2 regions of the Rhodoferax sp. RT5P35 genome follow, and region 1 is predicted to be linked to the other one. Evidence: predicted binding sites of a transcription regulator. Region 1 holds the regulator's gene; the other holds the start of a gene.
What was found. The regulator FNR, encoded in region 1, switches genes on or off when oxygen is low (the NO sensors DNR and NnrR bind a similar motif). The targets are predictions, from matches to a motif close to TTGATNNNNATCAA.
Positions count from the first base shown of each region.

Region 2: AC097L_RS10740 (ornithine carbamoyltransferase) is a predicted target of FNR. The motif match lies at 10,405-10,418, and genes of this name have one in related genera.

Region 1 covers NZ_JBWMAX010000004.1:117,421-129,206, forward strand. The annotation lists gene hemN (oxygen-independent coproporphyrinogen III oxidase) at 1-920, opposite strand, end outside; gene fnr (fumarate/nitrate reduction transcriptional regulator Fnr) at 1,046-1,765, shown strand; gene AC097L_RS07200 (hypothetical protein) at 1,782-1,994, opposite strand; gene AC097L_RS07205 (FixH family protein) at 2,004-2,261, opposite strand; gene ccoG (cytochrome c oxidase accessory protein CcoG) at 2,462-3,889, opposite strand; gene ccoP (cytochrome-c oxidase, cbb3-type subunit III) at 3,893-4,801, opposite strand; gene AC097L_RS07220 (cbb3-type cytochrome oxidase subunit 3) at 4,819-4,956, opposite strand; gene ccoO (cytochrome-c oxidase, cbb3-type subunit II) at 4,971-5,660, opposite strand; gene ccoN (cytochrome-c oxidase, cbb3-type subunit I) at 5,670-7,139, opposite strand; gene ccoS (cbb3-type cytochrome oxidase assembly protein CcoS) at 7,334-7,471, opposite strand; gene AC097L_RS07240 (heavy metal translocating P-type ATPase) at 7,555-9,771, opposite strand; gene AC097L_RS07245 (universal stress protein) at 9,904-10,347, shown strand; gene AC097L_RS07250 (SDR family oxidoreductase) at 10,549-11,340, opposite strand; gene AC097L_RS07255 (hypothetical protein) at 11,520-11,786, shown strand, end outside.
Region 2 covers NZ_JBWMAX010000006.1:27,957-39,742, reverse strand. The annotation lists gene glcE (glycolate oxidase subunit GlcE) at 1-637, opposite strand, end outside; gene AC097L_RS10785 (FAD-linked oxidase C-terminal domain-containing protein) at 637-2,130, opposite strand; gene AC097L_RS10780 (hypothetical protein) at 2,359-2,586, opposite strand; gene AC097L_RS10775 (Lrp/AsnC family transcriptional regulator) at 2,647-3,135, opposite strand; gene glmS (glutamine--fructose-6-phosphate transaminase (isomerizing)) at 3,271-5,151, shown strand; gene AC097L_RS10765 (DUF1269 domain-containing protein) at 5,285-5,788, opposite strand; gene AC097L_RS10760 (BON domain-containing protein) at 5,849-6,502, opposite strand; gene AC097L_RS10755 (winged helix-turn-helix domain-containing protein) at 6,708-7,436, shown strand; gene AC097L_RS10750 (PAS domain S-box protein) at 7,474-9,555, shown strand; gene AC097L_RS10745 (Crp/Fnr family transcriptional regulator) at 9,542-10,258, opposite strand; gene AC097L_RS10740 (ornithine carbamoyltransferase) at 10,490-10,987, shown strand; gene AC097L_RS10735 (NAD-dependent succinate-semialdehyde dehydrogenase) at 11,077-11,786, shown strand, end outside.

The DNA of each region.
Region 1 (11,786 bases):
AGCCGCCCCTGGCGCTTGGCCACGGCCAGCGCGTCGTTGGGCAGGGCGAAATGGTCCATGCCCACGTAAACGTAGCCCGCGCCGATGAGCGCGTCCAGCGCCTGCGACAGCATGGCCAGCTTGGCCGCGCCGCTGGGCAGCTCGGCGTTGAGGATGCGGCGCTGCGGCTTGAAGCGCTCGGGCAGGTGGGCGTAGGCGTACAGGGCGATACGGTCGGGGCGCAGCGCCACGATCTGCTCCAGCGTGTGGGCAAACGAGGTGGGTGTTTGGCGCGGCAGGCCGTAGATCAGGTCGGTGTTGATGGATTCGAAGCCTAAGCGGCGGGCTTCGGCCACCAGCCCAAACACCTGCTCGGCGGGCTGCACGCGGTGCACGGCCTTTTGTACGTCGGCATCGAAATCCTGCACGCCAAAGCTCAGGCGGTTGAAGCCCAGCGCCGCCAGGGCCGCCAGCCGTGTGGCATCCACGGTGCGCGGATCGACCTCGATGGCGTATTCGCCGCCCGGGGCCAGGCTGAAGTGGCGGCGCAGCAGGGCCATCAGCTGGGCCAGTTCGTCATCGCTCAAAAACGTGGGGCTGCCGCCGCCCAGGTGCAACTGGCTGACCACCCGGCCCGTGCCGAGCTGGGCGGTGTGCAGGGCCATTTCGCGCTCCAGGTACTGCAGGTAGGCCGCGCCGCGTTCGTGGCGCTTGGTGATGATCTTGTTGCAGGCGCAGTAGTAGCACAGCGATTCGCAAAACGGGATGTGCACGTAGAGCGACAGCGGCAGAGCGGTGGCGGTGTCCCGGCGCAGGCGCAGGGCGCGGGCGTAGTCCTCGCCGCGGAAGGCTTCCACGAAGCGGTCGGCGGTGGGGTAGGAGGTGTAGCGCGGCCCCGGCACGTCAAAGCGCTTTAAAAGTTCAGTCGAAACACAGGTCATAAAAAGCGCTTTGGTTGCATCTATGCACTGTGCCGCGAAGGACGCACGCCTTACTTGACCTAGATCAAGCCGCCTGCAGATGCTTGTGGCGAGAATGGTTGTTTACAAAAGCCCCTACTGCGCGCATGACCCCTATCGCCATCAAAGTTGCCTGCTCGAACTGCAATCTGCGTGAGCTGTGCATGCCACTGGGCCTGAACCAAGACGAGTTAAACCGTATAGACGATCTGGTGGCCGTGCGCCGCAAGGTCAAACGCGGGGCCACGCTGTTCCGCAATGGCGAGGCGTTTACCGCGCTGTACGCTATCCGCACCGGGTTTTTCAAAACCTCCATCACCACCGAGGACGGGCGCGACCAGGTCACGGGTTTTCAGATGGCGGGTGAGATCATCGGGCTGGACGGCATCGTCAACGACCAGCACACCTGCGACGCGGTGGCGCTGGAGGATGCCGAGGTCTGCGAGATGCCGTTTGACCGCATCGAAGAACTGTCGCGCGAGGTCAACGCCCTGCAGCGCCATGTGCACAAGATCATGAGCCGCGAAATCGTGCGCGAGCACGGCGTGATGCTGCTGCTGGGCAGCATGCGGGCAGAGGAGCGGCTGGCGGCTTTTTTGCTGAACCTGGTGCAGCGCCTGCATGCGCGCGGCTTCTCACCGCTGGAGTTGGTGCTGCGCATGACGCGCGAAGAGATCGGCAGCTACCTGGGCCTGAAGCTGGAAACGGTGAGCCGCACCTTCTCCAAGTTTGCCGAGGACGGGATGGTGGAGGTCAAACAGCGCCACATCCGCATCCTCGATGCCGAGGCCTTGAAGCGCATCGTTAATCTTCAGCCCTGTTTATAGTTGCAGCGCCTACCGGCTAGCCTACCAGCAGGGTCAGGCTGCTGATCATTGCCGCCACGGCCCAGAAGGCAAAGAAAGACAGGCTGTACACGCCCTGGCGTGACAGGTCCAGCGGCTGGCCCAGCCAGTGCAAGCTGCTAGGGTCCACCACCGCAAACACCAGACCCTCCAGCAAACAAGCGCCCAAAAATCCCGACCACAGCACACTGGTGATGCGTTGTACTGCCATGCTGCCCGCCTACTTCTGCCGCACCGCGCCGGGGGGCGTGGCGGCGTGGTTGCGCGCTTGCTCGGCTGGGGCCAGGGTGCCCTGCAGGGCCAGCGTCTTGTTGATCTCCAGGCCCTGGCGGTAATAGTCCTGCGCCAGCACCGGATCTTGCCGGGTGAAGGCCAGCCAGGCCGTAACAAGAGCGGCTACCACCACGATCAGCGGGCCGGAGATGACCAGCCACACGTGGCCGTATTTCCACCAGGGTTGCGAAGTTTTTTCAGACATGGACTTTCTCCTTAATGTGAACAAGGCATCTAGCTATTCCCCACCCAGCATGCGGGCAGAACGCACACTTTCCAGAAACACCGCAGAACTGGCAATGCCCGGCTGCTGGTGTTGCCCCCTGCGTGTCGAATCGGTTTTGGTAAACCGGTTCGAGGGGGGTTGGCGAAAGATGCGAAGCACTGCAGCCTGGGGGTGAGTAATTAGCGGGGCACGATAAACGTGGATTTCTCGGATACGCGGTCTTTGCCGTCGGCACTGGCGATGTCAAACACCACCGGGTGCGAACCCGGCGTGGCCGAGCCATAGGGGATGTGCAGGCGCACCGCCACCCAGCGCGACTGCACGGCACCCACCTCCACCTCGGTTTCCGATGCAACTTCCAATCCGGCCAGCCCGTCCAGCCCGTGGGCCGATAGCGTGTAGCGCTGGGGCGATTCGGTGGCGTTCATCACCTGCAGGCGGTAAACGTTCTCTAGCTGGCCCCCGGCCACAATGCGCGACAGGGCGGCGCGGTCGCGCACCACGTCCACCTTCAGCGGGGTGCGCAGTGCCAGGCTGATGCCCAGGCACAGCATCAGGGTCCATAGCAGCGCGGTGTAAACCAGCACCCGGGGCCGCAGCACCCTGCGCAGGATCTGGCGGGCCGTCCAGCCCCCGGCCATGCCGTTCTCGGTGGCAAAGCGGATCAGGCCGCGGGCATAGCCCATTTTGTCCATCACCCCATCGCACACGTCCACACAGGCCGCGCAGTTGATGCACTCGTACTGCAGGCCCTGGCGGATGTCGATGCCGGTGGGGCAGACCTGCACGCACAGGGTGCAGTCCACGCACGACCCCAGGCCCAGCGCCGCAGGGTCGGCTTTGCGGGAACGGGCACCGCGCGGCTCACCCCGGTTGGCGTCATAGCTGACGATGAGCGTGTCCTTGTCGAACATGGCGCTCTGAAAGCGGGCGTAGGGGCACATGTACTTGCATACCTGCTCGCGCATGAAGCCCGCATTGCCGTAGGTAGCCGCGCTGTAAAACAGGCCCCAAAAGACCTCCCACGAGCCGAAGTTCAGCTGCAGCGACTCCTGCAGCAGGTCTTGGGTGGGGGTGAAATACGACACAAAGGTGAAGCCGGTCCACAGTGACAGCAGCATCCACACTGCATGCTTGGCCCACTTCTTGCCGATCTTGTGGGCAGACAGGGGGCCGCCGTCCAGGCGCATGCGGGCACCCCGATCGCCCTCGATGCGGCGCTCTATCCACATGAAGATCTCGCTGTACACCGTTTGCGGGCAGGTAAAGCCGCACCACAGCCGCCCGGCCACGGCGGTGAACAAAAACAGCGACAGGGCCGACACCACCAGCAGGCCCGTAAGGTAGATGAAATCCTGCGGGTACAGCACCAGGCCAAACAGATAAAACCGCCGCGCCGCCAGGTCCAGCAGCACCGCCTGGCGCTCGCCGTACTGCAGCCACGGCAGGCCGTAGAACACCAGTTGCGTCAGCAACACCATGCCCCAGCGCCAGCGGGCAAACAGGCCCTGCACCGAGCGCGGATAGATCTTGGGCTGGGCCGCGTACAGCGACACCAGTTCCTCGCCTTCGGCGGCTATCGGGGTGATGGGGATGGTTTTGCGCATGGCCTACGGTGTCGGCTTGTTCGATAGGCCCCACACGTAGCTGGCCAGTACGTGGATTTGCGCCTCGGTCAGCTTGGTCTCTTGGGCGGGCATCTGGTTGGTTTTGCCGTTGTTGACCATGGCGATGATGGCCGCCTCGCCCCAGCCGTGCAGCCAGATGTCGTCCGACAGATTGGGTGCGCCGATGGCCTGGTTGCCCTTGCCGCCCACGCCGTGGCAGGCCGCGCAGACCGAGAATTTGGACTTGCCCAGAGCGGCACGCAGCGAATCGTTGGGGCTGCCCGACAGGCTGAGCACGTAGTTGGCCACGTTCTTCACATCGTCGGGCGTGCCCACGGCAGCGGCCATGGGCGGCATTACACCGATGCGGCCATGGGTGATGGTTTCCAGGATTTTGTCGGGCGTGCCACCGTGCAGCCAATCGCCGTCGGTCAGGTTGGGAAAGCCCTTGCTGCCACGGGCGTCCGAGCCGTGGCACTGGGCGCAGTTGTTCATGAACAGGCGCTCGCCCACCGCCATGGCCTGGGCGTTGCCGGCCAGCTTCTCCGGCGGGAGGGCTGTGAATTTGGCATACAACGGCTCCAGCTCGCGGTTGGCCTGCGCCACTTCGGCGTTGTACTCGCCCACCTGGGTCCAGCCCAGCGTGCCCGCATAGCTGCCCAGGCCGGGGTAGGCCACCAGGTAGCCCACGCCAAACAGCACCGTCAGGATGAACAAGCCCACCCACCACAGCGGCAGCGGGTTGTTCATCTCGCGCAAATCGCCGTCCCACACATGGCCGGTGGTGTTGTCGCTCTGGAACGGCACCTTCTTGCGGGCCGTAACCCACAGCAGAAGCAGGCAGGCGGCGATGCTGACAACAGAAACGGCGCTGATAAAAACCGACCAGAAGTTGCTCGTGAAATCGCTCATGGGAATTCCTTCCGGGATCAGTCTTGCAAAAAGGGCAACTGCGCTGCGTCGTCAAACTGCGCCTTGTTGTGGCGCGAAAACGCCCACACCATGATCCCGATAAAGGTGATGAAGCTGCAAACGGTGGCGGCGATGCGCAAGGTGGTGACGTCCATGGGGGCTTTCAGGTTCAGGGGGCTGGAGCAGGGGGTGCGGGAGGCACGTTCTCGGCGGCTTTGGCCGCCAGCTGGTCGGTCAGGGCCCGGCCCAGCACCTGCAGATAGGCGATGAGCGCGTCCTGCTCGGTCTTGTCCTTCACCGCAGCCGCACCACCGGCAATGTCGGCGTCGGTGTAGGGCACACCCACGGTGCGCAGGGCCCGCATGCGCGGTGCAACATCGGTGGGGTCGACCAGGGCGGTTTCCAGCCAGGCGTAGCTGGGCATGTTGGATTCGGGCACCACGTCGCGCGGGTTGTGCAGGTGGATGCGGTGCCATTCGTCGCTGTACTTGCCGCCCACGCGCTGCAGGTCGGGCCCGGTGCGCTTGCTGCCCCACTGGAACGGGTGGTCGTAGACAAATTCACCGGCGACCGAGTAGTGGCCGTAGCGCAGGGTCTCGGCGCGGAACGGGCGGATCATCTGCGAATGGCAGCCGTAGCAGCCTTCGCGCAGGTACACGTCGCGCCCCATCAGCTGCAGCGCGGTGTAGGGCTTGAGGCCGGTGACCGGCGCGGTGGTGGACTTCTGGAAGAACAGCGGCACGATCTCCACCAGCCCGCCCACGGCGACTACCAGCAGGATCAGCACGATCATCAAAAAGTTGTTGGTCTCGATCTTTTCGTGCGAGAAAAACGCAATGGGTTTCTTTTTGTCAGCCATGGGGTTCTTTCAGGCGTGGGCCATTTGAAAAGTGGGCACAGGTACCAGCACTGAACGACCCCGGGTGACCGTCATCCACACGTTCCAGGCCATCACCAGCATGCCGCTGAAGTACAGCAGGCCGCCCATCACGCGGACCACATAGAACGGATAGGTGGCCTTGACGCTTTCCACAAAGGTGTAGGTCAGTGTGCCGTCGGTGTTCACCGCGCCCCACATCAGGCCCTGCATCACACCGGCAATCCACATGGCGGCGATGTAGAGCACAACGCCGACGGTAGCCATCCAGAAGTGCAGCTCGATGGCGGGCACGCTGTGCATTTTCTTGCCGCCAAACATGCGCGGAATCAGGTGGTAGAGCGACCCCATGGTGATGAACCCGACCCAGCCTAAAGCGCCGGAATGCACGTGGCCAATGGTCCAGTCGGTGTAATGGCTGAGTGCATTGACAGTCTTGATGGCCATCATCGGACCCTCAAACGTGCTCATGCCGTAGAAGGACAGCGAAACGATCAGGAAGCGCAGGATCGGGTCGTCGCGCAGCTTGTGCCAGGCACCCGAGAGCGTCATCACGCCGTTGATCATGCCGCCCCAGCTGGGGGCCAGCAAAATCAGCGAAAACACCATACCCAGCGACTGCGTCCAGTCGGGCAGCGCGGTGTAGTGCAGGTGGTGCGGGCCAGCCCACATATAGGTGAAGATCAGCGCCCAGAAGTGCACGATGGACAGGCGGTACGAGTACACCGGCCGCTCGGCCTGCTTGGGGATGAAGTAGTACATCATTCCCAAAAATCCGGCGGTCAAAAAGAAGCCCACGGCGTTGTGGCCGTACCACCACTCGACCATCGCGTCCTGCACCCCGGCATAGGCCGAGTAGGACTTCATCCAGCCTGCGGGCACCTCGGCGCTGTTCACCACGTGCAACAAAGCCACGGCGATGATGAAGGCCCCGTAGAACCAATTAGCCACGTAGATATGTTTCACGCGTCGGCGACCGATCGTGCCAAAGAACACGATGGCATACGACACCCACACCAGTGTGATCAGGATGTCGATGGGCCATTCCAGCTCGGCGTATTCCTTGCCGGTGGTGTAGCCCATAGGCAGGCTAATGGCGGCGGCCACAATCACTGCCTGCCACCCCCAGAACACGAAAGAGGCCAGGCGCGGGCAGAACAGCCGGACCTGGCAGGTGCGCTGCACCACAAAGAAGCTGGTAGCCATCAGCGCGCAGCCGCCAAACGCAAAAATCACCGCATTGGTGTGCAGGGGGCGCAGGCGGCCGTAGCTGAGCCAGGGAATGCCAAAGTTGAGCTCTGGCCAGGCCAGTTGAGAGGCAATGACCACCCCCACCAGCATGCCCACCACGCCCCACACCACGGCCATCAGGGAGAACTGCCGCACCACCGTGTCGCTGTAGACCTCAGGGGGATCGGTTTGGGTATGTGTGTAAGCCATGGTCACCTCGGTTGTGTTCATGGCAGTGTCGGAGCGATGGGCCAAAAAGACTTTGATTCAAGTCAAGCCAACGTCATTTAGGCTGCTCGCGATAAGCGGCCCCTGCTTGCTTCAAGAACACCGCAGAACTGGCTTTGCCAGGCTGCCGGTGTTGCCCCCTGCAAGGGGGTTGGCGAAAGATGCGAAGCACTGCAGCCTGGGGGTGAGCAAATACCTTAATCGTTGTGCAGAATTCGCTCTCCTTCTTGCTCAACTGATTCGAATTGGCCCTGAAAAACGGCCCACCACAGGCCGCCCAGGATCAGCAAGACCAAGACAACCGACAAGGGGATCAGCAGGTACAGGATGTCCATTAGTAAGCCTTCAAGCAATTGCTATATTTTTCGCAGCTACTTGCGTAGGTAGAACATGCGCTAGAGGCATATTTCATATAAATTTAATCCCGCGACAATCTGGCGGCGTTCAGCACCACCAGCAAAGAACTCAACGCCATGCCCAGCCCGGCCAGCCAAGCGGGCAGCCAACCGGCCAGCGCCAGCGGCACACACACGGCGTTGTAGCCCGCAGCCCACACCAGGTTTTGACGCACCACCCGCAGCGTGCGCCTGGCCATCCACAATGTTTGCGGCACCCGGCCCAATTGGTCGCCGGTCACCACCAGGTCCGCCTGCCGCTGCGCCAGGGGCACGGCCTGGCCGAAGGCGAAGGAGACGTGGGCGGCGGCCAGCACCGGGCCGTCGTTGAGGCCATCGCCGACCATCGCTACATGGCGGCCCTGGCGCTGCAAGGCCTGCAGGTGTAGCAGCTTGTCTTGGGGCGTGCAGCCGCCGCGCGCTACGGTGATGCCGACCTGGGCCGCCACCCGCAGCGCGGCGCTGGCCTGGTCGCCCGACAGCAGCTCCACCCGCACGCCAGCGGCCTGCAGCGCCTGGATGGCCTGCAGCGCGTCGGGCCGCACGTCCTCGGACAGGTCAAAGGTGGCCAGCCAGCCCAGCCCGTCGCCCAGGTAAACCTGCCGTACGGTATCAATGACATCGAAGCCTGCGGGCACGCTGCACCATGCGGCAGACCCCAAGTACACCCGCCCCAGGGCGTCCATCCCGCGCATGCCCTGCCCGGCCACTTCTTCCACCCGGCGCAGCGGCTCTGCCACCACCCCTTGGGCCTGGGCGGCGGCCACGATGGCGCGCGATGCCGGGTGCAGCGACTGCGCGGCCAGCCCGGCGGCCAGCCCCAGCGCCACGGCGGGCGGCATGTTGCCCCGGGTGCGGATGGCGACCACCGCCATGCCGCCCTGGGTCAGCGTGCCGGTTTTGTCGAAAACCACGGTGTCCACCTGCGCCAGGTTTTCCAGGGCCTGCAGGCGGCGCACCAGCACACCCGATTGGGCCAGCCGCCCCGCCGCAGCCAGCAGCGCTGCCGGGGTGGCCAGCGACAGCGCGCAGGGGCAGGTCACCACCAGTACCGCCACCACCACCATCAGCGCGTGGCCGGGGCCAGACGGCCACCACAGCACGCCCGCCAGCGCAGCCGCCAGCAGCACGCCGACCAGAAAGGGCCGCGCCACCCGGTCGGCCAGCTGCGCCAGCCGGGGCTTCTGGCTGGCGGCCTGGGCCATCAGCGCCACGATCTGGGCGAAGCGGGTGCTGTCGCCCAGGCGGTCCACGTGCAGCTCCACCGGGGCCGTGAGGTTGTAGCTGCCGGCCAGCACCGGCTCGCCCACCGCGCGGCTAATCGGGGTGGATTCGCCGGTCAGCAGCGCCTCGTCCACCTGGGTGCGGCCTTGCAGCAGGGTGCCGTCGGCGGGAAAGGCCTCGCCGGGCAGCACGCGCAGGTGGTCGCCTACCTGCAAGCGCCGCACGGCTATGCGAACAAAGGCGTTGCCGTTCCAGCGTTCGACACTGTCGGGCAGGCGGCTGATCAAGGCCTCCAAAGCGCCCGCCGTGCGGTCGCGCAGGCGCAGCTCCAGCCAGCGGCCGGTGAGTAAAAAGAACACGAACATGGTCAGCGAGTCGAAGTAGACCTCGTGCCCCAGCACGCCCTGCGGGTCGAAGGTGGCTGCGCTGCTGACGGCAAAGGTCACGGCCATCCCCAGGGCGGCGGGCAGGTCCATGCTGACGCGGCGCTGGCGCACGTCGCGCCAGGCGTTGGCAAAGAACGGCCCGCAGGAAAACACCAGCACCGGCAGCGTCAGCACCCACGAGGCCCAGCGCATCAGCTGCGCCATGTCGGCCGTCATTTCGCCCGGCCCGGCCACGTAGGCGGGCATGGCGTACATCATCACCTGCAGCATGCAAAAGCCCGCCACCAGCCAGCGCCACAGGGCCCGGCGCTGCTCTGCCTGGCGGCGCGCCAGCTCAGGGGCATCCAGCGCGGGAATGGCGTGGTAACCGGCGCGCTCCACCGCCGCCAGCCAGGCCGAGGGCTGGGTGTGCGCCGCCGACCAGACCACCCGCGCGCGGTGCGATGCCGCACCCACCTCGGCCAGCCGCACGCCCGGCACGGCGCGCAAGGCCTGCTCCACCGACAGCGCACAGGCCGCGCAGTGCATGCCGTCGATCAGCAGCTGCGACTCCTGGTAGTCGGGCCACTGCGCCGATGGCTGGGTGAAGGCAGCCCATTCCGTGGGATCGTCCAGCCAGACAGGGGCCATTGGGCGGGGAAGCGAAAGCACGGCAGACATAGGCCAAGCCTAGCGCTGTAGGACAGCGCCGCGTTTGACGCAGATCAACGCCAAAGCCTATAAATCGGACTAATCTGAAAGGACCAACTCCAGGAGATCACCATGTACACCAGCATTCTTGTCGCCACCGACGGGTCCGAACTGTCCCACAAGGCCGTCACCAGCGGTATCGACCTGGCCGCGCTCACGGGGGCCAAGTTGGTCATCGTCAAGGTGGTGCCACGCTACGCCCGCACCTATTTTGAAGGCTCCATCCCAGTCAGCATGGACGACTCGGCCCGCATCGAACAGCAGTGGATCGACGACGGCCAGCTGGTGGTGAATGCCTATAAGGCTGCTGCGCTGGACAAGGGGGTGACCGCCGAGACCGTGGTGGTGCAGTCTGACCTGGTGGCCGAGGGCATCATCTCCGCCGCCACCAAGTACGACGCCGACCTGATCGTCATGGCCTCGCATGGCCGCAAGGGCATCAGCCGCCTGCTGCTGGGCAGCGAAACCCAGCACGTGCTGACGCATTCACATACGCCGGTGCTGATCCTGCGGTGACTGTGTACACCCCCAGGCTGCAGTGCTGCGCATCTTTCGCCAACCCCCTTGCAGGGGGCGCATCCAGTGGCCTGGCAAAGCCAGTTCCACGGATGCCTTGAGGGGTTTGCGTTCTGGCTGAAAGTTGGGGGTGGTGTCGTAACGGCTGCATGGAAAAACCCGGGGTAACGCAGGTTTTACTTACGCCAGCAGCTACTTAATCTATAGCGCAGCCGTCACGCCGCCATCCACGTACAGGATTTGCCCGTTCACAAACCGCGAGGCATCGCTGGCCAGGAAGATGGCTGCGCCGACCAGGTCTTCCACATCACCCCAGCGGCGCGAGGGGGTGCGGTTCAGCAGCCAGGCGCTGAAGGCGGGGTCGTCTACCAGGGCCTGGTTCAGCGGGGTTTTGAAGTAGCCGGGGCCTAGGCCGTTGACTTGCAGGCCGTGCGGGCCCCAGTCGATGGCCATGCCCTTGGTGAGCATCTTTACTGCACCTTTGGTGGCAGTGTAGGGAGCGATGTGGGGGCGGCCCAGCTCGCTTTGCACCGAGCAGACGTTGATGATCTTGCCGCGCCCGCGCGCAATCATGTGGCGGGCGACGGGCTGGGACACAAAAAACACGCTATCCACATTGGTCCGCATCAGCTCGGCCCAGTGCGCCAGCGGGAAGGTCTCCAGCGGCGCGCGGCGCTGTATGCCCGCGTTATTGACCAGAATGTCGATGGGGCCGTGGTCGCGCTCCCAGCCGTCGATAGCCAGGACGGCAGCAGCAGCGTCGGTCACGTCAAACGGCAGCGTCGTCGCGGCAAAGCCCAGCGCCTGCAGCTTCTGCGCGGCCTCGGCCAGCCGGGTGGCATCGCGGCCATTCAACAACAGGTGGGCTCCGGCCGACGCCAGGCCGCAGGCCAGCGCAAAGCCGATGCCGCTGCTGGAACCGGTGACCAGCGCAGTGCGCCCGGTCAGGTCAAAAGCCGCCAACGCGGGGGGAAGGGTGTGGGGGGTTTGCATCAGCACTACTCTACGCCAGCACTTGCATCCGCCACGCCAGCGCCCATGTAAGCTGTGGTCAGCGCTCGGACGCATTTTTATAGAAATTGGGCTTCTGGCGCATATTCCACATACACCTATAGCTACATAAATAATAGCAAAAGGTGCTTGCCATCGTATCCATTTTGAAAGGCCCCGCCATGGCTTTAGGCTGGTTTTCTCTGCTCAAGACCGTTCCCTGGACCGAGGTGATCGCCACCGCGCCGCTGGTCGCCCAAGGGGCTAAAAAGCTTTGGGACAGCGTGGCCAAAAAATCGCCTGCCGTGCCCGCGCCGCCTGCGGCGCCGGTACTGCCCACCAACGACCTGGTGGTCGCCCAGTTGCAAACCCGCATCCTCGCGCTGGAAGCCACCAGCGCCGAGTTGCACACGCAGATGCGCGCATCCAGCGAGCTGATCCAGGCACTG
Region 2 (11,786 bases), on a different contig from region 1:
CCAGCCGCAGGTGCAACTGGCCGTGGTGCCAGGCGCTGGCGTGGATGGGCAGCGGCTGGCCGGCCCAGGCGTTGAGTTGTTTCAAAGCGGCGGCTTCGTCCATGGCAAATATCCGCGTGGCGGTGGCCGTGGCGATGGGTAGTACCTTCAACGACACCTCGCAGATGACTCCCAGCACGCCCAGCGACCCGGCCATGGCGCGCGACACGTCGTAGCCCGCCACGTTCTTGATGACTTGGCCGCCAAAGCTCAGTACCTCTCCCTGGCCGTTCAACACCGTGGTGCCCAGCACGTAGTCGCGCACGCAGCCCACGCTGGCGCGGGACGGGCCGGACAGGCCTGCAGCGACCATGCCGCCGACTGTGCCATCAGGGCCGAAGCGGGGCGGCTCGAAGGGCAGGCACTGGCCCTTCTCGGCCAGCCGGGCTTCCAGCTCGGCCAGGCGCGTGCCTGCCCGGACGGTGACGACCAGTTCGCTGGGCTCATAGCTGCTGATGCCGCTCAAAGGCCGTATGTCCAGCACCTCGCCGCGGGATATCTCGCCATAAAAATGCTTGGTGTTGCCGCCCTGGATGGCCAAGGGCTTGTGGGTGCTGCGCACCTGGTCGATCAGGCGCTGTAGGATGGGGTCGTTCATCAGAATCTGGGCAGGTGGGGGAAGGGCAGCATGCCGCGCAGCACGGTGAGCTTGCCGTATTCGGCGCAGCGCTGCAGCGTGGGGATGACCTTGCCGGGATTCAGCAGCTCTACCGGGTCGAAGGCGCGCTTGACGGCAAACATCTGCTCCCGCTCGGGCGCGCTGAACTGCACGCACATGGAGTTGAGCTTTTCCACCCCCACGCCGTGCTCGCCGGTGACGGTGCCGCCCAGGCGCACGCTGGTTTCCAGAATGTCGGCGCCAAACAGCTCGCAGCGGTGCATCTGGTCGGGGTCATTGGCATCAAACAGGATCAGCGGGTGCAGGTTGCCGTCGCCCGCGTGGAACACGTTGGCGCAGGCCAGGCCGTACTGCTGTTCCATGGCCTCGATGGCGCGCAAGATTTCGGCCAGCTTTTTGCGCGGAATGGTGGAATCCATGCACATGTAGTCGGGGCTGATGCGGCCCGAGGCTGGAAAGGCGTTTTTGCGGCCGCTCCAAAACTTCAGGCGCTGGGCCTCGTCGCGGCTGATGGCGATGCCAGACGCGTCATTGGCCTCCAGCACGCTGCGCATGTGGGCAATTTCTTCTTCCACCTCGGCCAAAGTGCCGTCGCTTTCGCACAGCAGGATGGCGGCGGCATCCAGGTCGTAACCGGCGTGCACAAAGTCTTCTACGGCGGCGGTCATGCGTTTGTCCATCAGCTCCAGCCCGGCGGGGATGATGCCCGCAGCGATCACGCTGGCCACTGCGTTGCCTGCGGCCTCTACCGTGTCAAAGCTGGCCATGATGCAGCGGGCGATTTGCGGTTTGGGGATGAGTTTGACGGTCACCTCGGTAGTCACGGCCAGCATGCCCTCGCTGCCGATGATGAGCGGCAGCAGGTCCAGGCCGGGCACGTCCAGCGCTTCCGAGCCGAATTCCACCGCCTCGCCTTCCACGGTAAAGCCGCGCACCCGCAGCACGTTGTGCAGGGTGAGGCCGTACTTCAGGCAGTGCACGCCACCGGAGTTTTCGGCCACGTTGCCGCCTATCGTGCAGGCGATTTGGCTGCTGGGGTCGGGGGCGTAGTACAGGCCGTGGGGCGCTGCCGCTTCGCTGATGGCCAGGTTGCGCACGCCGCACTGCACGGTGGCGGTGCAGGCCAGCGGGTCTACCTGCAGGATGCGGTTGAACTTGGCCAGCGACAGCGTCACGCCCAGGGTGTGCGGCATAGCCCCGCCGGACAGGCCGGTGCCCGCGCCCCGGGCCACCACAGGCACGCCCATGCGGTGGCAGATCTGCAGCACTGCCGCCACCTGGGCCTCGGTTTCGGGCAGCACCACTACCAGCGGCTGGGCGCGGTAGGCGGTGAGGCCATCGCACTCGTAGGGTGTGGTGTCCTCGGTGCGAGACAGGATGGCGTGGCGGGGCAGGGCGGCGGCCAGGGCGCTGGCGACCTGGGCGCGGCGGGCCAGTAGCGGGGTGCGGTCTTCAGGGGGTGGGGTGTTCATCGTGGGGCGTGCAGTAGATCAAGCACTATAAGCAGCCCGGACGCGCGATGGCATTGAAATTTCTGGTGGCAAAGTTTGCAGAAATGTCGGGGGGCCCGTATTCTTTGGCCATGTTTGCTCCACTGCCAATAACAAAATTTTACTCCTAAAAAAATAGCTACTAGCGTATATTTAATATGCGCTAGTAGCTATTTTTATGCCTGAAATTTTGGCTTAAATGTATAGCAATCAACTACCCGGTGAGGTGCCTGCATGCGGGTTGGTGTGCACGGGTGCTGCGGTGGTGGCACCAGGGTGGCCCCACCAGTCTTTGGCATCGGTGAAGGTGACCCGGCAGCCGGTGCAGCGGTACACACCGGTCGGCATGAGGGCGCCGCTGGCATCGCGGCCAATCACGGGCTGGTAACTGGTGGCACCGCATTGGCTGCATTTGTAAATCGTTTTGTAATGCGTCATGGTGCGGTAATGTAAATGCATACAGGCTGACTCTGTGGCCACAGGCTGTAAAGCCCCAGGTCACGCCGGGAGCACCGGCACAAACGGTGCAAATTTGCTGCGCTTCAGGCTGAAAAATGCCTTCACGTTGCGCACATTGGCATCGCTGGTAAATAACCGCTGCGCCAGCGCCAGGTAGCCCGGCATGTCGTGCGCAAACACCACCAGGCAGAAATCAGGCCCGGGCGACACGCGGTAGCACTGCTGCACGGCTTCATCGGCTGCCACCCGCAACTCGAAGGCGGCCAGGCGTTCCTCGTCCTGCCGGTCTAGCGTGATCTCGACAATGGCCGTGAGGCCGTGGCCCTGCAGCACCGCAAATTTGTCGGCACTCAAAATAGCCACCTGCCGCTCGATCAGCCCCGCTTCTACCAGCCGCTTGACCCGCCGCAGGCAGGTGGGGGCGGACACATGCACTCGCTCGGCCAGGGCCAGGTTGCTCAACGACGCATCCAGCTGCAACTGGTGCAGCAGGCGCAGGTCGGTGCTATCAAGGTCTATTTGTTCCATAAATAAAATATATGTGAAATTTAATTTCTTGTATTTGTGATTGAGAAATTAAACTACAAATAACGGGAGATATTGAAACCTTTGTTGTTGAGCATCGGCTTAATATCCGCACACTCAACAACCTCGGAGTTTTCTATGTGTGGCATCGTTGGCGCAGTCTCTACCCGCAATATCGTCCCTATTCTGGTCCAGGGCCTGCAACGGCTGGAGTACCGGGGTTATGACTCCTGCGGCGTGGCCATCCAGGACAACGGCCAGACCACGCAAAACACCGGTGCCCTGCGCCGCGCCCGCAGCACCTCGCGCGTGGCCGAGCTGATGTCCCAGGTGGCCGAGGACCACATCGAAGGCGGCACAGGCATCGCCCACACCCGCTGGGCCACCCACGGCGCGCCCGCAGTGCACAACGCCCACCCTCATTTCAGCCACGGCCCCGGCAAGGACTCGGCCGACCGACCGGGCCGCATCGCCCTGGTTCACAACGGCATCATCGAAAACCACGACGAACTCCGCGCCGCCCTGCAAGCCAAGGGCTACGTGTTCACCAGCCAGACCGACACCGAAGTCATCGCCCACCTGGTCGATAGCCTGTACAACGGCGACCTGTTTGAAGCCGTGAAAGCCACCGTGCTGCAACTGCGCGGCGGCTACGCGATTGCCGTGTTCAGCAAAGACGAGCCGCACCGCATCATCGGCGCCCGTGCCGGTTCGCCCTTGATCCTGGGCGTGGGCCAGGGCGAGATCTTTTTGGCCAGCGACGCAATGGCGCTGGCCGGCGTGACCGACCAGATCGTCTACCTGGAAGAGGGCGACGTGGTGGACGTGCAACTGGGCAAATACTGGATCGTGGACAAGGCCCACAAGCCGGTTATCCGCAGCGTCAAAACCGTGCACGCCCACAGCGGCGCGGCCGAGCTGGGCCCGTACCGCCACTATATGCAAAAGGAAATCTTCGAGCAACCCCGCGCCATCGGCGACACGCTGGAAGGCGTGACATCCATCGTGCCTGGCTTGTTCGATGGCCCCAATGGAGGGAACGCAGCCAAAGTGTTTGCCGACATTGACTCGGTACTCATACTGGCCTGCGGCACCAGCTACTACAGCGGCTGCACCGCCAAATACTGGCTGGAATCCATCGCCAAGGTGCCCACCCAGGTGGAGATTGCCAGCGAATACCGCTACCGCGACTCGGTGCCCAACCCCAGGACGCTGGTGGTCACCATCACCCAGTCCGGCGAAACCGCTGACACCTTGGCCGCCCTGCGCCACGCCCAAGGCCTGGGCATGCAGCACACGCTGACGGTCTGCAACGTCTCCACCTCGGCGATGGTGCGCGAGTGCGAGCTGGCCTACATCACCCGCGCCGGGGTTGAGATCGGCGTGGCCTCTACCAAGGCCTTTACCACCCAGTTGGCGGGCCTGTTCCTGCTGACCTTGGCCCTGGCCAAAACCAAGGGCCGCCTGAGCGCCGAAGAAGAAGCCGGGCACCTCAAAGCCATGCGCCACCTGCCCGCCGCCCTGCAAGCGGTGCTGGCGCTGGAGCCACAGCTCATCGCCTGGGCCGAAGACTTCGCGCCCAAAGAAAACGCCTTGTTCCTGGGCCGTGGCCTGCACTACCCCATTGCCCTGGAAGGCGCGCTTAAGCTCAAGGAAATCACCTACATCCACGCCGAAGCCTATGCCGCAGGTGAGCTCAAACACGGCCCCCTGGCCCTGGTGACCAGCGAAATGCCGGTGGTTGCCGTGGCCCCCAATGACACTCTGATCGAGAAATTAAAGAGTAATTTGCAAGAAGTCCGCGCCCGCGGCGGCGTGCTCTACGTGCTGGCCGATGCCGACTCGCACATCGAAAGTAGCGAAGGTATCCATGTCATCCGAATGCCCGAGCATTACGGCGCGCTGTCGCCGCTCTTGCACGTGGTGCCGCTGCAATTGCTCGCGTACCACACGGCCTGCGCGCGGGGCACGGATGTTGACAAGCCACGGAACCTTGCAAAGAGCGTGACCGTCGAATGACGGGCACGCGTGCGGCCAAGCCGCACTGCCGCCGTAGGCGCGAGCTTGCAGGGCTTGGATGCCGCTCATTTCGTGCAGCGAAGTGATGCGGCGGCACACGGCCCGGCAACTGGCGAAGAGCGTGCTGTGAAATTCAGGCGACTTCCGATACCTTTGAATCTTCAAGTATGGAGCCGACTTTTTCTCGATCTTCCGCGCTCCCGTGCACCAAAAGCACGTAGTTGTCTACTTTTAGCGCGGTTTCATATTTGATGACCTTGTCTTTGGACACACCAATCTGTGTCAGCGCGGCACCTAGGGCGGATAAGCCTCCTCCCAGTACGGCACCCTCCAGAAATCCGACCAACAATGCAACCACCGGGCCTGCCATCGCGACAAGCCCTATGCCGGGCAGAAAAAATACGGCTGGAGCCAGCAGCAAGCCCCAGATACCTCCCCAGAAGGCGCCGATACCGCCCCAAGACTTGATCTTGTCACCCGCGGTATAAAAGCCGAGCGGATGCTCTTCGCTGTGGTACCCCTTGCCTATGAGCGACAACTTCTTCACGTCAAAGCCTGATCGGCTCAATAACTGAATGGCCTGTTCTGCTTTGGTATGGGTCGCGAATATATAAGCGGGTGAAGTCTCTGTTTGCATGGTGTTTCCTTGGGTTTGGTTCTTTGGCAGGGGAACTGAATGTTTGGGGCTGGGGCGGGCTCAATAAGCAACCGTCATCCTGTCCCACACGTTTTGCACGCCAGGTGCGCTCCATGCGGAATGTGTGGCCAGTTCACGTTCCGACCAACTGTGGACGGTGCCCGTCAAGGTCACATCGTTGCCAATCACTTCTACGCCAATGTTGTGTGCATCGCTCTCGGCGCGCCGTCGCAAAGCAGCTTCTATTTCCGACTGCACGGTATCTAGAGACACCTTGTCTTTGAGCGTGATCTGGTCACTGACACCGGTCACTCCCATGAGATAGCGCACGGCATTGGTAGCCGCCTGGCGCTGGTACTCCCAGTCCACGTCGCCAGACAGCGTGATCCAGCCGCCCTCTACAAGCACCTTCACTGCGTCTGTTGGCAAAAAGCTGATCCATTGCAAAACCTTTCCGGCGGTGCGTGCAATGTCCGCATCGGTTCGCGCACTCGATCCGGGGAGTGCCACGTCCATTTCGACAGCCAGGGCTTTTACGCCCGATACACGCTGGCTGGCCTGTTCAGCGTGCCACTTCTCCGCGTAACTACCCACGTGCCCTGCCAGGGTCACGACACCATCTTTCACTTCAACACCGATCTGGGCCGCGTTGACCGACGGCTCCCATTTCAGCTCTGCGAGAACATCCTGTTGCAGTTGTGTGTCGGTTTTCATATTCGGCTTTCTCTGGGGGGTGAATGAAGACTGCAGCATGCGCGGTGGGTACGCGGATGGTCTTGATATGCATCAAGCGCCGCATCTTTGATGGCACCAAGCCTCCAAGAGCCTGGCGATGCAAGCCCGATTGGTTTTGGCTTGCTGCTATGCTTGTCTGGACCGGCAAAGGGGCTGGCGTGTTGTTCTCAGTGAGCCGCCCTGCATGCCCATCACCTTGCATATCGCCGTTCTCGACGACGAAGTAGACATTACCCAGTTGTTGGCGAACTATTTGCAGAGCCGTGGCTACCGTGTCACGCAAGTGCACAGTGGCCGCGCGTTGATGCAGGTCATGCAGGCCGATACACCCGCTCTGGTGCTGTTGGATCTGGGGCTTGCGGGGGAAGATGGTGTTTCAATTGCCCGCAAGCTGCGCGAAAACTGGCAGTGTGGCCTGGTGATCGTGACTGGCCGGGGGGATGCCGTGGACAAGGTGGTCGGCCTGGAGGTGGGTGCCGATGACTATGTGACCAAACCGTTTGATTTGCGCGAATTGCTGGCGCGTATCCACGCGGTTCTGCGGCGGACAAATTTGGGTGGAACGCCCGCGCTACCCCCGTCAATTGTGCCGCGCACCACATTCGTGTTTGCCGGATGGCAACTGGATACTGTGGCTCGGCGGCTCACGTCGCTGCAGGGGCAGGACGTGGCCTTGACCCGTGGCGAATTTGATCTGCTGTGTGTTTTTGCGCAGCGTCCGGGGCGTGTACTGTCGCGCGACGTGCTGCTGGAACACACCCGGGGCCGCGAAGCGGCGCCGTTTGACCGGACGATCGACGTGCAGGTGGGGCGCTTGCGCAAAAAGCTGGAGGCGCATGCAGAAGACCCGCAGATCATCAAGTCCGTACGCGGGGCCGGCTATATCTTGGTTCCACCGGTGACAAGCGGATGAGTCTGCGCGCGCACCAAATCAGCCTATCTTGAACGCCATGACCTCCGCATTTCTGCAGACTTCTACCTTGCCTTTCGGCATTGACGAGCACACCGTCTTTCGTTCGCTATTTGTCGCCTACCCCGACGCACTGCTGCTGGTAGACCAAACCGGCAGTATCGTGCTCGCCAACCCTTCCGCGGCCAGTCTGTTGGGTTACAGCACTGAGGAGTTGGCCGGTTTGAACGTGGATGCGCTGGTGCCCGACAGCATCCGTCCGCGGCATGCCTCTTACCGTGAGGCGTATGGACAGGCTCCGCGTGCGCGGCCCATGGGGACCCAAATGGAGTTGGTTGCCAAACGCAAGGACGGCAGTGAGGTGATCGTAGAGATCGCGCTGAGTCCCCTGCAAGACCACGGTCTGCCATTCGTGGTGGTGGCGGTGCGGGGTATTGGTGCCTACCCGCGCGTGAAACAGGCACTGCAGCGGGCACGCTACAGCGAACACCTGGCGCAACTGGGGCGGCTTGCCGTGGATGCCCGAGATCCGCAGGTGCTGCTGGACCATCTGCCCGCGATGGCGGTGGAGGCTCTGCAGGTGGATGCGGGCACGGTATTTGTGTTGGAGCGCAATTTGCTCGAATTCCGTATCGCCAGCGGTGTCGGCCTGGTGGACGGTGAAGCCGTGGGGCAGCGCGTGCCGAATGTTGTTGATACGCCACCCGGTTTTGTTCTCTTGCAGGCTGGCCCTGTGACTGTGGAGGATTACCGTAGCGAGACCCGCTTTGGTGTGCCGCAGGCATATCTGGATGCCGGTATGACCAGCGCGCTCGCGGTGCCGCTGTTGGACCGGGGCCGCATGATTGGCGTGCTTTCGGTAGGTGCGCGCGGCCCACGCCATTTTGGCGAGGACGAAGTGGGCTTTTTGCAGTCATTGGCTAATCTGCTCGCGACCAGTTTGCAGAGGGCTTTAACGGAGGAGGCGCTCAACCATGCGCAGCGTTTGGAGAGCGTGGGTCAACTCACGGGCGGGATTGCCCATGATTTCAACAACCTTCTGACGGTCATTCTGGGGAATTTGCAAGTACTGGAGGAACTGCCGTCACTCGCGCATGACAGCTACGGCCAGCAACTGGTAGCGGCTGCCACAAGGGCGAGCAAGCGCGGGGCCGAGCTCACGGGCAAGCTGCTGGCGTTTTCGCGTCGACAGGTTCTGCAGCCTGCGCCCGTAGATGTCGGCGAGCTGCTGCATGCTTTGTCTGACATGCTGCGAAGGACACTAGACCAGCGCATACGCATCCATGTCAACATCAACGTGGTATGCCCGCCGGTACTGGCAGATCCCAGCCAACTTGAATCCGCGTTGCTCAATATCGCGATCAATGCCCGCGATGCGATGCCGATGGGAGGGGAATTGCGCTTTCGTGCCGAGGTGCGCAGTGCCCTGCCTAGCGAGTTGCGCAATGAAGTCGATGACTTGGGTACGCCAGACCGGAGCTTCGTGGCGATTTCGGTAGTTGATACGGGCAGTGGCATGCCCGACGAAGTCAAGGAGCGCGCGTTTGAACCATTTTTCACCACCAAGGAAGCTGGCAGGGGTACCGGTTTGGGACTCAGTACGGTGTATGGATTTGTGAAACAGTCAAAGGGCGTTATTAGCATCGACAGCACGATGGGGGTCGGTACCGTGGTGACACTGTATCTGCCCGTGGCCAAGAACGACACTTTCGCCAGCCTATTGGAGCCCGGTATATCTCGGGCTCTGCCCGATGGTCTGAAGGTGCTGTTGGTCGAAGATGATTCAGAAGTGCGATCCGTAGTGCGGACCTTTCTGGAGGCTATGGGCTGTGCAGTAACTACCGAGGCAAGCGGCGAGCAAGCCCTGCTGGCTTTGCATGCAGATGCCGTGTTCGATGTACTGCTGACGGATATTGCGCTTGGCGCGGGTTTGCGGGGTACCCAACTGGCAACGCAGGCCCAGCATCGGTTTCCCCGTATGGCGGTGCTGCTGATGTCGGGTTTTTCGTCAGAGCTGCTGGATGCCGACCGTTCATCGCCTTCGCATTGGGATTTTCTGCGCAAGCCATTTACCCGCGATGAGCTTTTGCAGGCAATTGTTCGCGTGGTCAATGCGCCATAGCAGCTTCATGTCGAATTTTGGGCAGCGGCATAAGACAGCGCTGTATGAATGCGGAAAGAGCACCAACGTCTGGGATGTTGACGTCCCGCCGACCCTGCGTGGAGAACGCAATCACTTTGTCGCGTGCCAACTTGGACAAAGCGCGGCTGACCGTTTCTAGCGTCAGACCCAGACAGTTGCCAATCTCGGCACGTGTCATGCGCAAAGTGATCTGGTCAGCCCGCATGCCGCGGTTGGCCAGTGATTCGGCCCAGAAACGCAGGAAATCTGCCACGCGTGCATCGGCTGTCAGCGTACACACCGACATGAGTGAGTCGCGGTCATGGGCAATCACGCGGCTCATGGCTTCGTGCAGTACCGTGAGTAGCACCGGGTGTGCAGCGCAGGCATGGATCAGCTTTTCGTATGGAATGACCCAGACTTCGCCGGTGTCCATGGCGACAGCTTCACACGAGTACCGACCGTGGGCAATGCCGTCAAAGCCGAGCCAATCGCCTCGGAATTTCAGGCCAACGACCTGTTCGCGGCCGTCTGGTGTCAGATTCACCACTTTGAATATGCCTGCATGCAGGATGTACAAGTTGAGGAATGGCGAGCCTGCCTGGTAGGCCCGGTCGCCTGCATGCACTACGCGGCGTTGCGGGGCCAGTACATCGTGGAGCAGTTGCAGAGTTTCGGCAATTTCTTGGCTGGTGGTATGCATTTCGAACGCCTGTGTAGTTTGTAGGGTGGATGCTAGGCGGCGATAGGCAATCTGGTGACAACCGTGTGCGTCACTCGGTAACGTTGTGTCGCGGGTAGGTGTCCGCTGTGTAACAACGTCAGATCACTTCGGCGGCACGGTCGATCTTGATGTGCATCAAGCCCGTAAGAGAGCGAATCGCTAAGCTGCCTGCAGCGTGCAGGTGCTATTGCCTGCCGCACGCAAAGCACCATGACCCACTTGCCAAAACACCGTAGCGCACAGGCTTTCGACCAGCTGTACTTAGCGCTATTGGTGGATGCGCATCGGCTGCAACAGGCTTTTGAAGCTGGCTGCGTCCAGCCGTTGCTAGGGGGTAAAAAAACTGCTTTGCTCTGCGAAGACGAGCATGGATTAGAAGCGACTTTCTTTCGCCACGCCGCAGAGGAGCTGGGTGCGCATGTGGCGCATATACGACCCAGCCTCACAGAGCTGAGTACTCCGCTGGAGGTGCAGCGCACCGCGCAGCTGATGGGGCGTTTGTACGACGCGGTGGAGTGCCAAAACTTGGCATTGCCCTTGGTACAGCAGGTGCGTAAGCATGCAGGCATTCCGGTGTACCACTGCATTGCGTCGCTGCACCATCCTGTTGCACGGTGTGTTGCGCTACTGGGCGGTGCTACTTCCCTTGAGGACAAGCACCGGTTTGTGTTGCAGGCGGCATTGCTGCAAAGCATCAAGGATATTTGAGTGGCTGGGCTTAGCTTGCGCTAGATCAAGCCCAGCCGAGCTACTCGGCCGAACAATGGCTTATCCAACACCCTCACGAAAGCCAGACCATGACCTACCAAAGCACCAACCCCAACACGGGCAAGATTCTCAAGAGCTTTGAGCATCTCAGCAGCCCGCAACTAGAGGTATCGCTGGCACAGGCAGAGTCCTGCTTCCAGGCCTGGAAGCACACCAGCTATGCGGAGCGGGCGAAGATACTGGCAAAGGCCGGCGCGCTGCTGCATGCGCAAGCGGATGATTTTGCCAAGCTAGCAACAATGGAGATGGGCAAGCGCATCGGCGAGGCGCGCGCCGAGGTCAAATTCAGCGGCGACATCCTGGCCTACTACGCCCAGCATGCCGAGGCTTTTTTGGCGCCTGTGCAGCTGAACCCCAAGGTCGGCGAAGCCCACATGGAGAGCAGCCCTTTCGGCGTACTGTTCTGCGTGGAACCCTGGAACTTCCCTTACTACCAACTGGCGCGTGTGGCGGGGCCACAGTTGATGGCCGGCAACGTGCTGGTGGTAAAGCATGCGGGCTGCGTGCCGCAGTGCGCGATGGCTTTCGAAAAGCTTTTGATCGATGCGGGCGCACCCGTGGGCGCGTATACCAATCTGCTGATTTCACATGAACAGTCGGACCTGGTGATTGACGATCCGCGCATCAAAGGCGTGGCCCTGACGGGCAGCGTCGCAGCGGGAAAAAGTGTGGCCTCGCGCGCCGGGCAGAACCTCAAGAAGACCTCGATGGAGCTGGGCGGCAGCGATGCTTTCATCGT